DNA from 2 places in the Mesorhizobium sp. YL-MeA3-2017 genome. Region 1 is predicted to be linked to the other one. Evidence: riboswitches for the same ligand, from Rfam matches in the RefSeq annotation. Region 1 holds a riboswitch; the other holds the start of a gene.
What was found. A riboswitch is a leader RNA that binds a small molecule or an ion and turns the genes downstream of it on or off. The one in region 1 is predicted to bind S-adenosylmethionine.
Positions count from the first base shown of each region.

Region 1 (7,367 bases):
GATCATCGACGAGGCGATGGATACATTCAGCGCCACGACAGCCAAGCGCATCTTTGCCATGCTGGACAAGCACCTGCCGGAGGCGGCTGTCGTCAATATCGGGCGTGGGCAGCACAACTATAATTTCTTCCCGCGCGCGCTCGACATCATCAAATGCTCGGACGTGCCGGCATTGAAACCGCCGCGGGTATGGGCCGGCGCGCTGGAACCGCCGCCAGTGCCACGCAAGCGCAACGGCAATGGCACGAAGCGTAACGGTGCGAACACCAAGGTCGAACAGGTGCTTTAGAGAAAGCGGATACGGCCCGTCGATCAGGTGGGCCGTATCTTTGGGCGAATCCCCGTCGACGTCAGAGAACCGGGGTTTCCGCGCGCGCTTCGGATGCCGGCGCGGTGCCGGCCTTGCCCGAACCGAAGATCGCGAAGGAGAGCGCGGCCAGAACCCAGACGCCGAGCCCGCCATAGGCCATCACCCAGCCAAAGCCTTCGACCAGCGCCGAGTGGACGGCGGTTGCGGGAATGGTCAGGCTGGGTTGCGCCGCGTCCTGCAGGTTTGCCGTGTTGCCTGCGGCAATCTTCTCGGCCACGGCGCGCAGGTCGGCACCGTCGGGCGAGCCGGGCAGGGCCTTCTCCAACCCGTGCAGAATGCCTTCGACAAGGACAAAACCCATCACGGCGATGTTGACGGCGAGCGCGATCAGCCTGGCGCTGGCGTCGATGCCCGAGGCCATGCCGGCACGGCTGGCCGGCACCGAGCCGGTCGTCATGTTGGTGGCCGGCGTCGTCGTCAGGCCAAGGCCAATGCCGGCGATCAGCGCGCCGGGCAGTACGGTAAAGCCGCTTGCCCCTTCGATGCTGCTGCCCAGCCACATGGCGATGAAGCCGAGACCTATGGTGAACAGGCCGAGCGGGATGACGATGCGGGCGCTGGTGCGCAAAAGCAGGTACTGAGCCACCGGTGACATCACCAGGAACGGCACCGTATAGGCGAGCACGGCGAGCCCGGTTTCGGTGCTGTTGTAACCGAGGCTGGCGGTGAAATAGATCGGCAGGTAGACCATGAACGGCCAATAGCTGAAGTTCATGCCGATGCAGCCGACGATGGCGCCCGAGAAATCACGGATGCGGAAGACCGAGAAGTCGAACATCGGGTAGGGATGCAGCCGCTCGACCGCAATGAAGGCGACGAGGCCGACGAGCGTCGCGGCGGCTATGCCGAGGGCCGTCGGGCTGACGAAGCCGAGATCGGCGCCCTGGGTGATGTAGTAGGTCAGGCCGAAGACCGCGGCGCTCAGCAGGGCGATGCCGAGCAGATCCAGTCTCTTGGCCTGCGGATCGCGCGATTCTTTGACGCTGGCGAAGGTGAGCGCCAGGCACAGCAAAGCCAGCGGCGCGTGCACGAGGAACACCCACTGCCAGGTCGACAGGGCAACGATCATGCCGCCGATGATTGGCCCGAAGCCGAGGCCGATGCCGGAGATGACACCCCAGACGGCGAAGGCGCTGCCGCGTGCCTTCGCGTCCTGGAACTGGTTCGAAAGGATGGCGATGGAGCAGATGAACATCGCGCCGCCGGCCATGCCCTGCAGGAAGCGGCTTACGATCAGCACCGTCGTGTTGGGGGCGAGGCCGCACATCAGCGACGTCACGCCAAAGGCGGCGACCGTCACGGCGAAAACCAGCCGGCGGCCGAAGCGATCGGCCAGTGTTCCCGTTGCCATCAGCACTGTCGTGCAGGCGATGGTGTAGGCGTTCATGATCCACTGCATGTCCTTGAAATTGGCCTGCAGCACATGTTCGAGCGTCGGCAGGATCACCGGCACGCTCGATATTTCGAGGCCGAACATCAGCGCGGACAGACAGATCGCGACCAGCGCCAGATTGTCTCTACTCGTCAGCTTCATCCCTTGTCTCCGGCTGGCGGCGGCGGGGACAGAAGGTCCGGCGCCGCTGGTTATTTGGAAACATCCCAGATAGGCGAAGCTTGATCATGCATAAATGATATGCAACCATATTTCAGTGATAACAAAATTGGATGAATGAGATGCTGTGGCTGGACGCAGAGGCCGTGCGCAACTTCGTCATGGTGGCGGAACTGCAGAGTTTTACGCGTGCCGCCGATGCCCTCGGTTCAACCCAGGCCGCGGTCAGCGTCAAGCTGAAGCGGCTGGAGGAGCGCATCGGCCGCAAACTGATCGAACGCACGCCGCGCCGGGTCAGGCTGTCGGCCGACGGTGCGCTGTTCATCGATTCGGCACGGGCCTTCCTGACCGCGCATGACAATGCGGTTGCCGGCCTGTCTTGCGGCATCCGGCGCTTTGCGCTCGGCATTGCCGGGCATGTCGCCGGGCCGGAGGTGACGACGCTGCTGGCGCGGCTCAACAAGCACGACCCGGCGCTGACGATCGAGGTGCAGGTCGACAATTCGAGCGTGCTGCTCGACGCCTTCGATCGCGGCAAGCTGGATGCGGCCATCGTCAGGCGCGAGGACGACCGCCGTGACGGCGAGGTTCTCGGCCCCGAGCATTTCGGTTGGTTCGCCACGCCCGACTTCCACCATCGCCAGGGTGAGCCGATTAGGCTGGCGGCATTGGCGCCGGCCTGCGGTGTCCGTGATCTCGCGACGCGCACGCTCAACGATGCCGGCATTCCCTGGGTCGAAGTGTTTCTTGGCGGTGGCTCGTCCGTTGTCACGGCTGCTGTTTCGGCCGGGCTCGCCACGGCCGTTTTTTCCAGCCGGCTGGCACCGCCCGGCACCGTCGAGATCAGCCGCAAGTTCGGCCTGCCCGAGGTGCCGTCGTCGGAAATCGTGCTGCATTCGACGCTGACCGACAGGCGTTCGCGCGAGGCGCTGCGCATCCTCGCCTGCGCCTTCCGCGAGCATCGCGCCACGGCAGCGTAGAGGGCTGCCGCAGCCTTTTTGCCGATCGGCTAACGATCCTTGCCGATGTTTTCCAGGTCGTAAGCGGTGGTCTGGTAGACCCGGTTGATCCAATTGCCGAACAACAGATGAGCATGCGAGCGCCAGCGGTTGAGCGGCGGACGTTTTGGATCGTCATCGGGGTAATATTCGTGCGGCACCGCGATGGGTGTGCCGGCGGCCACGTCGCGGTCGTATTCTTCCTTGAGCGAGGTCGAATCATATTCGATGTGGTTGAACATGTAGAGCCGGTTGCTGGCTTGCTCGGCGAGCAGGCTTGGGCCGGTCTCCTCCGAATCCATCAGCAATTCGAGGCCCGAGCCCTTGGGGATGTCGGTGGCGCGAACCTCTGTCCAGCGCGACACGGGGATGGCGAAATCGTCCGAGAAACCGGCGAGATAGGGCGAGGCGGGAGCGTTGTTGCGATGGCGGAAGACGCCGAACGCCTTCTCCTCCAGTGTGTATTTTGGAACGCCATGGAAATGCCACGCGGCGGCCATCGCTCCCCAGCAGATGAAGAACGACGAATGGACGTTCGTCGTTGTCCAGTCGAGGATGCGCTTGAGTTCGTCCCAGTAGGTGACGTCCTCAAAGGGCAACAGCTCGATGGGCGCACCGGTGATGATGAAGCCGTCGAACTTGCGATCCTTTACCTCTTCCCAGGTCTGGTAGAAGGTGATGAGGTGGTCTTCCGAGGTGTTCTTGGCCTTGTGGTTGCCGATGCGCACCAGGGCCAGCTCCACCTGCAGCGGGCTTGCGCCGATCAGGCGGGCGAACTGGGTCTCCGTCCGCACCTTGTTGGGCATGAGGTTGAGCAGGCCGATCTGCAAGGGACGGATGTCCTGACGGAGAGCGGTCTGCTCGTCCATGATGGACACGCCCTCTTTCACCAGTACTTCACGGGCGGGAAGCTGATCCGGAATCTTGATCGGCATGGTGCGAACTCCAAAAACAAAAACCGGCATTGCTGTCGCAAAGCCGGTTTACGGATCGCAAACGGCCCTTTAGCGACTTATTTAACGTGGCTGCAAGCCGACCGGCCAAATCACCACGGGTCTATGCCCTGCTCTTACGCCCGGTAGCGGATTGCGTCAACCGTACGCCGGCTGTCGTGCCAGCGCGCCCGGCTTGCCGGTTTTCCTCGACATTCCGCAGTGCGGACGGTATTTCCGCCATGGCCTCCGGCCGGAGGCGCACTTCACGGATTTTCGATATGACCAAGGCAAACGACCCGCTTCGCCCTCAGCCCCGCGCCGGCATCATGGATATCGAGGCCTATGTGCCCGGCAAGAGCACCGCGCATGGCGTTGCCAAGGTTCATAAACTCTCGTCCAACGAAAACCCGCTCGGACCGTCGCCCAAGGCGATCGAGGCGGCGCGTGAGGTGGCGGCGAAGCTCGACATCTATCCCGACGGCTCGGCCAAGCGGCTGCGCGAGGCCATTGCCGAAACGTATGGATTGAATGCGGCCAACATCGTCTGCTCGAACGGCTCCGACGAGATCCTCGGGCTGCTTTCGCAGATCTACCTAACGCCGGACGACGAGGCGATTTTCACCGAACACGCCTTCATGGTCTACAAGATCTATATCAAGGCGGCCGGCGCTACCCCCGTGGTAGTCAAGGAAACCGATGAGCGCGCCGATGTCGACGCCATTCTGGCGGCGGTGACGCCGCGCACCAAGATCATCTTCCTTGCCAATCCCAACAACCCGACCGGCACCTATCTGCCGTTCGACGAGGTGCGGCGGCTGCATGCGGGGCTGCCGAAGAACATCCTGCTCGTGCTCGACGCGGCCTATGCCGAATATGTCCGCCGCAACGACTATGAAGCGGGGATCGAACTGGTGGCGTCCAGCCGCAACGTGGTGATGACCAGAACTTTCTCGAAGATCGGGCTTGGTGGCGCGCGCGTCGGCTGGATGTACGGGCCGCTGGAGATCGTCGACGCGATCAACCGCGTGCGCGGGCCGTTCAACGTCAATGCCGTGGCCATAGAGGCAGGTATCGCGACCATCCGCGACCGAGCCCATATCGAGAAAAGCGTCGCGCACAACGAAACGTGGCTGCGCTGGCTTTCGGAGGAATTCACCGGGCTCGGCCTGCGCGTGACGCCGAGCGTCGGCAATTTCATCCTGATCCATTTTCCCGACGACGCGAAACATTCGGCGGCGGCGGCGGACGATTATCTGAGCGAGCGAGGCTATATCCTGCGGCGCGTTGCCGGCTACGGTTTTCCCAACGCGCTGCGGATGTCGATCGGAACCGAAGAAGCCAATCGCGGTGTGGTCGCCGCACTCGCCGCATTCCTGAAAAGCTAGAGATATGTCCGAACCCCTGTTTGAAAAGATCGCACTGATCGGCATCGGCCTGATCGGTTCCTCGCTGGCGCGCGTCATCCGCCGCGAGGGCCTTGCCCGCCACATCGCCATCTCCACCCGCCGCCCCGAAACATTGAAGCGGGCCGAGAACCTTCAGCTCGGCGACAGCTACAGCACCGACGCCAGGACGGCCGTGCGCGACGCCGATCTCATCATCGTGTCGGTGCCGGTCGGCGCTTCCGGCACCGTCGCCGAAGAGATCGCACCGGCGCTGAAGAAGGGGGCGATCCTCACCGATGTCGGCTCGACCAAGCAGTCGGTGGTCGCGCAGATGTCGCCCTTCGTGCCGGAGGGCGTGCACTTCATTCCCGGCCATCCTCTGGCCGGTACCGAGAATTCCGGCCCGGATGCCGGCTTCCCGGATCTGTTCGACAACCGCTGGTGCATCTTCACGCCGTTGCCGGACACGGACCCCTTGGCGCTGGAGAAATTGTCGACGTTCTGGCGCCGCTGCGGCTCGAACATCGATACGATGACGCCCGAGCATCACGACATGACGCTGGCGATCGTCTCGCACCTACCGCACATCATCGCCTACAACATCGTCGGCACCGCCGACGACCTGGCCAATGTGACCAAGTCCGAGGTCATCAAATATTCGGCTTCCGGTTTCCGCGACTTCACCCGCCTTGCCGCGTCGGACCCGACCATGTGGCGGGACGTGTGCCTGCACAACAAGGACGCGATCCTGGAAATGCTGGCGCGCTTTTCGGAGGACCTGTCCTCGCTGCAGCGGGCGATCCGCTGGGGCGACGGCGACAAGCTGTTCGACCTGTTCACGCGCACCCGCGCCATCCGCCGCTCGATCATCCAGGCCGGCCAGGACATCGACGTGCCCGACTTCGGACGCCAGGTGGTGGAGCATCCGGAGAAGAAGTGAGGAAGGCGGCAGTCGGCAGTCGGCAGTCGCGGAATAGTGGCAGCGCATCCGGCAGCCTGTCTTGCGATTGCTAAGCTACGAGTGAGCAGTTTCGACTGCCGACTGCCGACGACCTATTCGACAGGCTTGATCATCCCGAGCGGGATGAAACCCAGCGAAGCACGGCCCTTCACCACTTTCAGCGGCATGGCCGGTTCGTTGCCCAGCATCGACAAAGCGGCGAAGCCCTGCTGGATCTGGTTGGCCTGCTCGGGAATGGCGGTGGCCAGGATGCCCGCGACCGCCTTCGGGTTCTGCAGCTTGATGTTGAGGGTGGCGTCGATCAGCCCGTCGGCATCCACCGAAAGCGGGCCCGACAAGGCGATACGGGCCTCGCCCGAAGACAGTTCGAGATTGCGGATATCGACCGACTGGCCGCGCAGGCTCTTCGGCGGCGTGGCGATCAGCGCAACGCCGTTCTTCACAGTCATGTCGCCCTTGCCGTCGAAGGGCGGCAGCACGCGGCCGCCGATGGTATGCGCGTCGATCTCAAGGTCGGTGAAGGCGTGGTTCAGCACGATGTCCTGACCGGCGGGGCTGGCATCCAGCGCGAGCTGGCCGACGCTGAAGAGTTGCACCGGGTCGGTCTCGTCGGCCGGGTCCGTCTGGCCGTTGAAACCTTCGGCGGCGAGCGAAACCTTGCTCGGCAGCGGCCACCAAAGATGGGTGCTGGCCTGAAGGCTGTCCCAGTCGATCCATAGCGGTAGCATGCCAGGCACCGAAGTCCGTAGCGGACCGTCCAGCTCGGCGTTCGGAACCAGTGGCCGTAGCAGACTTGCCGCGGCCACCACGCCGCCGGACGCGGCCGCCACGTTCCTGGAATCATCCTGATAGGCCAGCGCGTCGCAGGTGACGACGAAGCGCAGCGGGTAGCCGCTGACGGTCAGGTTGGAGCAGTCGGCGTTGGCGCCCTTGGCGGCGAGCGCGGCAACCGCGTTGCCGGCCTCGCTCTTGACGCGCGCGGCCAGCCAGAACCAGCCGGCGCTGTAGAGCCCGAACAGCACCAGCAACAAAATGATCAGCCGGATCGGCCAGCGCCGACGCTTTGGCTTGGTCTGGTCGCTTGACGTCATGCCGTGGCCCTCGATAACGCATGAAGAACCGGAAAGGGAACCATCCCGGTCGAAATGAAACGTGCGGATGGCAAT
Region 1 is NZ_JAUSVH010000001.1:2,409,911-2,417,277, reverse strand. It holds gene QFZ88_RS11370 (ABC transporter ATP-binding protein/permease) at 1-289, shown strand, start outside; gene QFZ88_RS11365 (MFS transporter) at 351-1,904, opposite strand; gene QFZ88_RS11360 (LysR family transcriptional regulator) at 2,045-2,902, shown strand; gene metA (homoserine O-acetyltransferase MetA) at 2,932-3,855, opposite strand; SAM riboswitch at 3,905-3,982, opposite strand; gene hisC (histidinol-phosphate transaminase) at 4,134-5,240, shown strand; gene QFZ88_RS11345 (prephenate/arogenate dehydrogenase family protein) at 5,245-6,180, shown strand; gene QFZ88_RS11340 (DUF2125 domain-containing protein) at 6,294-7,292, opposite strand.

Region 2 (7,367 bases), 1.1 Mb from region 1:
ACCCGGCGCATCTGCATCTCACCGGCACGGGCCTGACACATCTCGGTTCAGCGGCGGCGCGCGACGCCATGCACAAGAAACTCAACGCCGAGGGCGAGGAACAGCTGACCGATTCCATGAAGATGTTTCGCATGGGGCTCGACGGCGGCAAGCCGGGCGCCGGACAGGCGGGCGTGCAGCCGGAATGGTTCTACAAGGGCAATGGCACCATGGCCGTGGCGCCCGGCACCGCACTGTTGTCGCCAGCCTTCGCCGAGGACGCCGGCGAGGAACCGGAAGTTGCCGGCATCTACATCATCGGCGACGACGGCATGCCGTTCCGTGTCGGGTTCGCCCTGTCGAACGAGTTTTCCGACCATGTCACCGAACGGGTCAACTATCTCTATCTTGCCCATTCGAAACTCAGGAACGCGTCTTTCGGCCCGGAAATCCTGATCGGCGACCTGCCGGTCGACATCCGTGGTGCCTCGCGCATCCTGCGCGACGGCAAGCCTCTGTGGGAAAAGCCGTTCCTGTCGGGCGAAACGAACATGTCGCACACCATCGCCAATCTTGAACACCATCACTTCAAATACGCGCTGTTCCGCCGCCCGGGCGACGTGCATGTGCACATGTTCGGCACCGCCACCCTGTCCTTCGCGGACGGCATCAGGACGCGGGACGGCGACGTCTTCGAAATCGAGGCGCCGGAATTCGGCCTGCCGCTGCGCAATCCGCTGGAGATCGAGCAACCGGTGAACGTGACGGTGAAAGCGCTCTAGGGCGAAAACGAAAACGGGCGCCAGCGGCGCCCGTTCCCCGTGGTCGAGGCCGACTAACAGCAGCAGCCGTGACCATCAATAGATGTCGAAATCGAAATACTTCGCCTGCACCTTCTTGTAGGCGCCGTCGGCAACGATCGCGTCGATGGCCGCATTGAACCGCTCACGCAACGCGTCCTCGCCCTGGCGGATCGCGATGCCGATCTGCGCTTCGGTGCCCTTCACGTCTCCCACAAGCTTGCAGCAATCCTTGCCGCCGCCATTCTTGACCCAGTCGACCAGAACGAACTTGTCGGTGATGATGGCATCGAGCCGGCCGTTGACCAGATCGGCCACCGCGTCCTCATGCGTCGGGTAGAGTTTTACCTCGGCACCGGACTTGGCGTAGACGTCCTGGGCGTAGGTCGCCTGGGTGGTCGAGGCCTGCGCACCCAGCGTCTTTCCGGCCAGGGCCGTCGGCTCGGTGCCGGTCAAGGTCGTATCCTTCAAGGCGGCAAGCGCTAGCGGCGTCGCATAATATTTGTTGGTGAAGGCGACCTGCTTCTTGCGCTCCTCGGTGATGGTCATCGAAGCGATGATGGCGTCGAACTTCTTGGCCTGCAGCGCCGGGATCATGCCGTCCCAATCCTGCGCGACGATCTCGCATTCGATCTTCATCTGGGCGCACAGCGCCTTGGCAATGTCGACGTCGAAGCCCGCCAGCGTGCCGTCGGCCAGCACGGTGCTGAACGGCGGCGCGGCACCCTCGGTCGCGATCTTCAGCTTTTCGGCGGCAAATGCCGCACCGCCGCCCATCACGAGCATCGCCGCTGCAGCGGCCGAAACCAGCCATTTCGAAATATGCATTCCTGAATTCCTCCAACTCCGGCCAAAACGGCCGTCACCCTGCCAAACATGACGAGCCGGAACGAGGAAGCGCCAGCTGAGGGCTTCGGATTGGCACTCGGAGCGTCCAAATGAAAAACGGGCGCCGGATGGCGCCCGTTTCATAAACACGGCCGGTCGGGGCCACCGCCCCGTTCAACCGATCAATAGATGTCGAAATCGAAATATTTCGCCTGGATCTTCTTGTAGGTGCCGTCGGCGACGATCGCGTCGATGGCGGCATTGAGCTTCTCGCGCAGTTCGTTGTCTTCCTTGCGCACGGCGATACCGGCCTGGGTTTCGGTTCCCTTGACGTCGCCGATCATCTTGCAGCAGTCCTTGGCCGAGCCGTGCTTCATCCAGTCGACCAGCACGAACTTGTCGGAGAGCACGGCGTCGAGGCGGCCGTTGACGAGATCGGTCACGGCCTCTTCCTGCGTCGGATAGAGTTTCACGTCAGCACCGGCCTTGGCGTAGACGTCCTGGGCATAGTTGGCCTGGGTGGTGGAGGCCTGCGCACCCACCGTCTTGCCGGCGACGGCGGCGCCATCGGTACCGCCCAGCGAACTATCCTTCAGCGCCACCACCGCCAGCGGCGTGGTGTAATATTTGTTGGTGAAGGCGACCTTCTGCTTGCGTTCCTCGGTGATGCTCATCGAGGCGATGATGGCGTCGAACTTCTTGGCCTGCAGCGCCGGGATCATGCCGTCCCAATCCTGAGTGACGATCTCGCACTCGGCCTTCATCTGGGCACAGAGTGCATTGGCGATATCGATGTCGAAACCTTCGAGCTTACCGTCGGAGGTGATGGTGTTGAAGGGCGGATAGGCGCCTTCGGTGCCGATCTTGATCTTTTCGGCCGCAAAGGCAGTGCTTGCGCCGGCCGCCAACATCGCCACGGCCGCAGCCGAAACGATCCACCTGGACATCTTCATTGTTTTCCCCCTCGGGTTTGCGGCCCCAACGGCCTTGTCTGACAGCCAAGCACGGCCAAGAGACCCAGGCAAGCGCGCCATGCGACCTGCACTTGCCATTCAGCGCGGCTGGGCCATTCAGCGTGCAGCGCGGAAATGCTTGGAAAGCTTCAGGCCCTGCGCCTGATAATTGGAGCCGAGATCGGTGCCGTAGAGCGCGTTCGGCCGCTTCAGCATGTGCTCGTAAACCAGCCGGCCGACGATCTGGCCGTGATCGAGGATGAACGGCACCTCGTGGCTGCGCACCTCAAGCACCGCGCGGCTGCCGGTGCCGCCGGCACCGGAATGGCCGAAGCCGGGATCGAAGAAACCGGCATAGTGGACGCGGAACTCACCCACCAGCGGATCGAACGGCGTCATCTCGGCGGCAAAGAGCGGCGGCACATGCACCGCCTCCTGGCTGACCAGGATGTAGAACTCGTCGGGATCGAGCACCAGTTCGCCGGCGCCGCTGCGATAGAGCGGCTCCCAGAAGTCGACGACATTCTGTGCGGCGCGCTTGTCGACGTCGACCAGCCCGGTGTGATGCTTGCCGCGATAGCCGACCAGGCCGTCCTTGTCGCCGGCGAGGTCGATCGACAGCGCGATGCCGCCGCCGGAAATATTGGGCGGGTCGATTGCCACCAGCGTCTCGGCGCAGTGCAGCGCGTGCAGTTCGTCTTCCGATAACAAGGCTTTGCCGGTGCGGAAGCGGATTTGCGACAGGCGCGAACCGGTGCGCACAACGATCGGGAAGGTACGCGGACTGACTTCGAGATAGAGCTGACCGCGATAGCCGGCGGCGACCTTGTCGAATTCCTGGCCGTGATCGGTCATGACGCGGGTGAAGATGTCGAGGCGGCCGGTCGAGCTCTTCGGGTTCGTCGAGGCGGAGATGTCGGCCGGCAATGCCAGGCTTTCGAGCAATGGCACGATGTAGACGCAACCAGTCTCCAGCACCGCACCATCGGCGAGGTCGATCTCATGCAGCTTCAGCCGCTCCAGCTTGGCAGCCACGGTGCTGTTGGGGCCGGGCAGGAACGAGGCGCGGACGCGATAGGCCTTTTCGCCGAGGCGAAGGTCGAGGCTGGCCGGCTGAATCTGGTCGCCATCGAGCGGACGCGGCGACTTCAGCGCGCCTGCCTGGAACAGCGCGGCAATGTCCTGATCGGGAAGAATGCCTGTCTTGCGCAATCTCAACTCCGCGGCGGCTGGCCCATGCCCGGGTGCGGCTATCATGCCAGCAACCCAAGCTCTTAATGAAGCCGGCAATTGACGCAAGCCGCGCCCGGGTCTAAAGGGGCTTTATCCCGTGGTGATTTGCCGGTCGGCTTGCAGCCACGTAAAACAAGTCGCTAAAGGACCGTGGGCCATGAAAGGCCATATGGACCGGTTGCGACTTCGCGGCCGGTTTTTTTGTGTTGGAACGGAGCCATGACCGAAAAGAAGCGCAACTGGAAACCCGCCACCCAGCTCGTCCACGCTGGCACCCTGCGATCAGGCTTCGGCGAAATGTCGGAGGCGATGTTCCTCACCCAAGGCTATCACTATGACAGCGCCGAGCGCGCCGAAGCCCGCTTCAAGGGCGAAGAGCCGGGCTTCATCTATTCGCGCTATGCCAATCCCACCGTCGACATGTTCGAAAAGCGTATGTGCGCGCTGGAAGGCGCGGAAGATGCCCGGGCGACGGCTTCCGGCATGGCGGCAGTAACAGCAGCAGTGCTGTGCGGGCTTAAGGCCGGCGACCACATCGTGGCGGCGCGCGCGCTGTTCGGCTCCTGTCGCTGGGTGGTCGAGACGCTGGCGCCGAAATACGGCATCGAGGCGACGCTGGTCGACGGCACCGACATCAAGAATTGGGAAGCCGCGGTCCGTCCGAACACCAAGCTGTTCTTCCTGGAAAGCCCGACCAATCCGACTCTGGAAGTCGTCGACATCGCCGCCGTCGCCAGGCTCGCCAATTCCATCGGCGCCCGGCTTGTGGTCGACAACGTCTTTGCCACGCCGCTGCAGCAGAAGCCGCTGGAGCTCGGCGCGCATATCGTCGTCTATTCGGCCACCAAGCACATCGACGGCCAGGGCCGGTGCCTCGGCGGCATCGTGTTGTCCGACAAGAAGTGGATCGACGAGAACCTGCACGACTATTTCCGCCACACCGGCCCCAGCCTCTCGCCCTTCAATGCCTGGGTGCTGCTGAAGGGCCTGGAGACGCTGCCGCTGCGCGTGCGCCAGCAGACGGAAGCCGCCGGCAAGATCGCCGATTTCCTCGCCGGCCACCCCAAGATCGGACGTCTGATCTATCCCGGCCGCGCCGACCACCCGCAGGCCGACATCATCAAGAAGCAGATGACGGGCGGCTCGACGCTGATCTGCTTCGACCTGAAGGGCGGCAAGAAGTCGGCCTTCGCCTTCGAGAACGCGCTCGACGTGGTGCTGATCTCCAACAATCTGGGCGACGCCAAGAGCCTGATCACGCACCCGGCGACAACCACGCACAAGAACCTCACCGACGAGGCGCGCGCCGAACTCGGCATCGGCGAAGGTACGCTGCGGCTGTCGCTCGGCCTGGAAGATACCGACGACCTGCTGGAAGACATCGAACAGGCGCTGGCGAAGGCGTGATCCGCGCTGGCTCGGGCCGCCTCGTTAAGGGGCGGCCTGGAGCAACGTTTTCGGCGCGACCGAGCGCCAGCCCATCGCCATGGCATGGCGGACGCTTGCCTCGTCCGCCATGTCGAGAACGACGCGCGTCCAGCCCCTCTGGCCCCAGGAGCCTGGGATCGGCTCGAACTGGCCGGCGGCCGTTTCCATCAGGAGGCGTTGCTCGTCGGGCGAGAGCTTGACGACGGCGCGGCCGTCCTTCGGCCGCAGCGTGGCGAATATCTTGCCGCGCACGCGGAAATCCGTCACGTCGAAATGACCACTTTGGACGGCTTCGGGAAAGCCGAGCGCAAGCTTGCAGAACCGTTCCTCAGTCAGCATCGCCCACCTCCCTCGCAGCCGATCATGCCGCAAAGCGGACGCGAACGATACGGCGGCGAAGATCAGGCGCCCGAGAGCACCTCTTCGGGCTCGTCGGATTTGGTGCTGATGTTCATGGTGTTGCCGCGCCAGTCGATGGCGCCACCGACCCAGCCGCGCAGCCACACCGCCGGCAGCATGACATCGCGAACCATCATCGCGGGGATCAGCCGCGGCGAGGCATACCAGCCCTTGGCCACGGCCAGCGCATATTCGGGCAAATAGACCGCCGCGAGCACCGCGAGCGTCGTCCAGAACAGGCTGACCTCGGCGCTTGCCGCCGCGATCAGTGCCAGCAGCAGCGGAATGGCCGCGCCGACGCAGATTTCCGGCGCGAAAAAGAACGGGAAGGTGACCCGCCGCAGCCGCGCCCAACGGGCCTGGCGCGACCACACGGCTTCACGGGTGCGATAGCCAAGCGGCTGTTCGAAGGGCGAGGCGACCAGATGGACCTTGAGGCCGAGCCCGTTGACCAGCTTGGTCGCGGCGGCGTCCTCGGCGATCTCGGCGGCCAGCGCGTAAATGCCGCCATTGGCATCAAGCAACGGCTTCGACCACAGCATGCTCTTGCCCTGCGCGAAGCCAAGGCCGGCGGCGGCACCGGTGTATTGCCAGCGCGCCTGCAAGGTGTTCAGGAAGGCGCATTCGACCTCGGCCCAGAAACCGTCGGGGCGCGAGCCGACCGGCGTCGAGCAGACGAGGCCGCTGTCGGCGCGCCATGCACCCATCATCTGCTGGATATAGTCGCGCGGCATCAGCACGTTGGAATCCGCCAGGATCACCCAGTCGTGATGCGCAGCCTCCCAGCCCTTGACGCAATTGTTGAGTTTGGGATTGCCGCTGATGCGGTCGTCGCCGGTGAGTAGCCGCGTCGGTATATGCGGAAATCGCGCCATGGCGGCGCGGATCGCCGGCACGACGGCGTCGTCCGAATGGGCAACGCAGAAAATCAATTCATAGCTGGGCCAGTCGAGCCGGAAGGCGCGTTCGAGCGTCTCGGCGGTGAACGGCTCGACGCCGCGCGCCGGCACCACGATCGAAACCGGCGGCGCCTGTTCACCGGGCGGTCGCAACGTGCGGCGACGCTCCAGTTGCGACCAGGCGAGCGCAATGGAAACCAAGTTGACGAGAAGCAGAAAGGCGGAGAGCGAGGCGGCTGCGGTTGTCAGGTCCATGAAGTCAGGTCACTCCCGGAAACGCGGCCTGAAGCCCTTTGTCAGGCGTCCGTGAATCATCCTCGGGCCGGCCGCCATCGGGGGCACACCATCACCGTTTCATGTCGCGCACATGACAGAAGGTTGACCATGATGGATCGAGGACGGAAACTTGCCTTGGTTGTCCTGCGAGTCGCCCATGTACAGTGCCGTTACCCGAGATATCAGAGTCGAGGTGGAACCGTTCTACCTTGAAGACCGGTCGGATCCGGCCGAGGGCCGCTATTTCTGGGGCTACCGCGTGACGATCGACAACCGTTCGGACGAGTTCGTGCAATTACTGTCGCGCTACTGGCATATCACCGACGGCACCGGGCATGTGGAAGAGGTGCGCGGCGCCGGCGTTGTCGGCGAACAGCCAGAGCTGAACCCCGGCGACAGCTATCAATACACGTCCGGTTGCCCGCTTTCGACGCCGTCCGGCATCATGGTCGGGCACTATACCATGCGCAATGCGCGCGGCGAGCGGTTCGACATCGCCATCCCAGCCTTTTCGCTGGACCTGCCGAATGCCAGGCGCGTCGTGAATTAGGAGAGCGGCTTCCCCTTCTCCC
Region 2 is NZ_JAUSVH010000001.1:3,518,183-3,525,549, reverse strand. It holds gene araD1 (AraD1 family protein) at 1-761, shown strand, start outside; gene QFZ88_RS16880 (transporter substrate-binding domain-containing protein) at 837-1,607, opposite strand; gene QFZ88_RS16875 (ABC transporter substrate-binding protein) at 1,790-2,518, opposite strand; gene QFZ88_RS16870 (2'-deoxycytidine 5'-triphosphate deaminase) at 2,678-3,772, opposite strand; SAM riboswitch at 3,881-3,957, shown strand; gene QFZ88_RS16865 (O-succinylhomoserine sulfhydrylase) at 4,013-5,200, shown strand; gene QFZ88_RS16860 (MmcQ/YjbR family DNA-binding protein) at 5,225-5,560, opposite strand; gene QFZ88_RS16855 (glycosyltransferase) at 5,623-6,774, opposite strand; gene apaG (Co2+/Mg2+ efflux protein ApaG) at 6,953-7,345, shown strand.
Region 2: linked by a shared signal. The riboswitch ahead of QFZ88_RS16865 (O-succinylhomoserine sulfhydrylase) and the one ahead of metA (homoserine O-acetyltransferase MetA) in region 1 are both predicted to bind S-adenosylmethionine.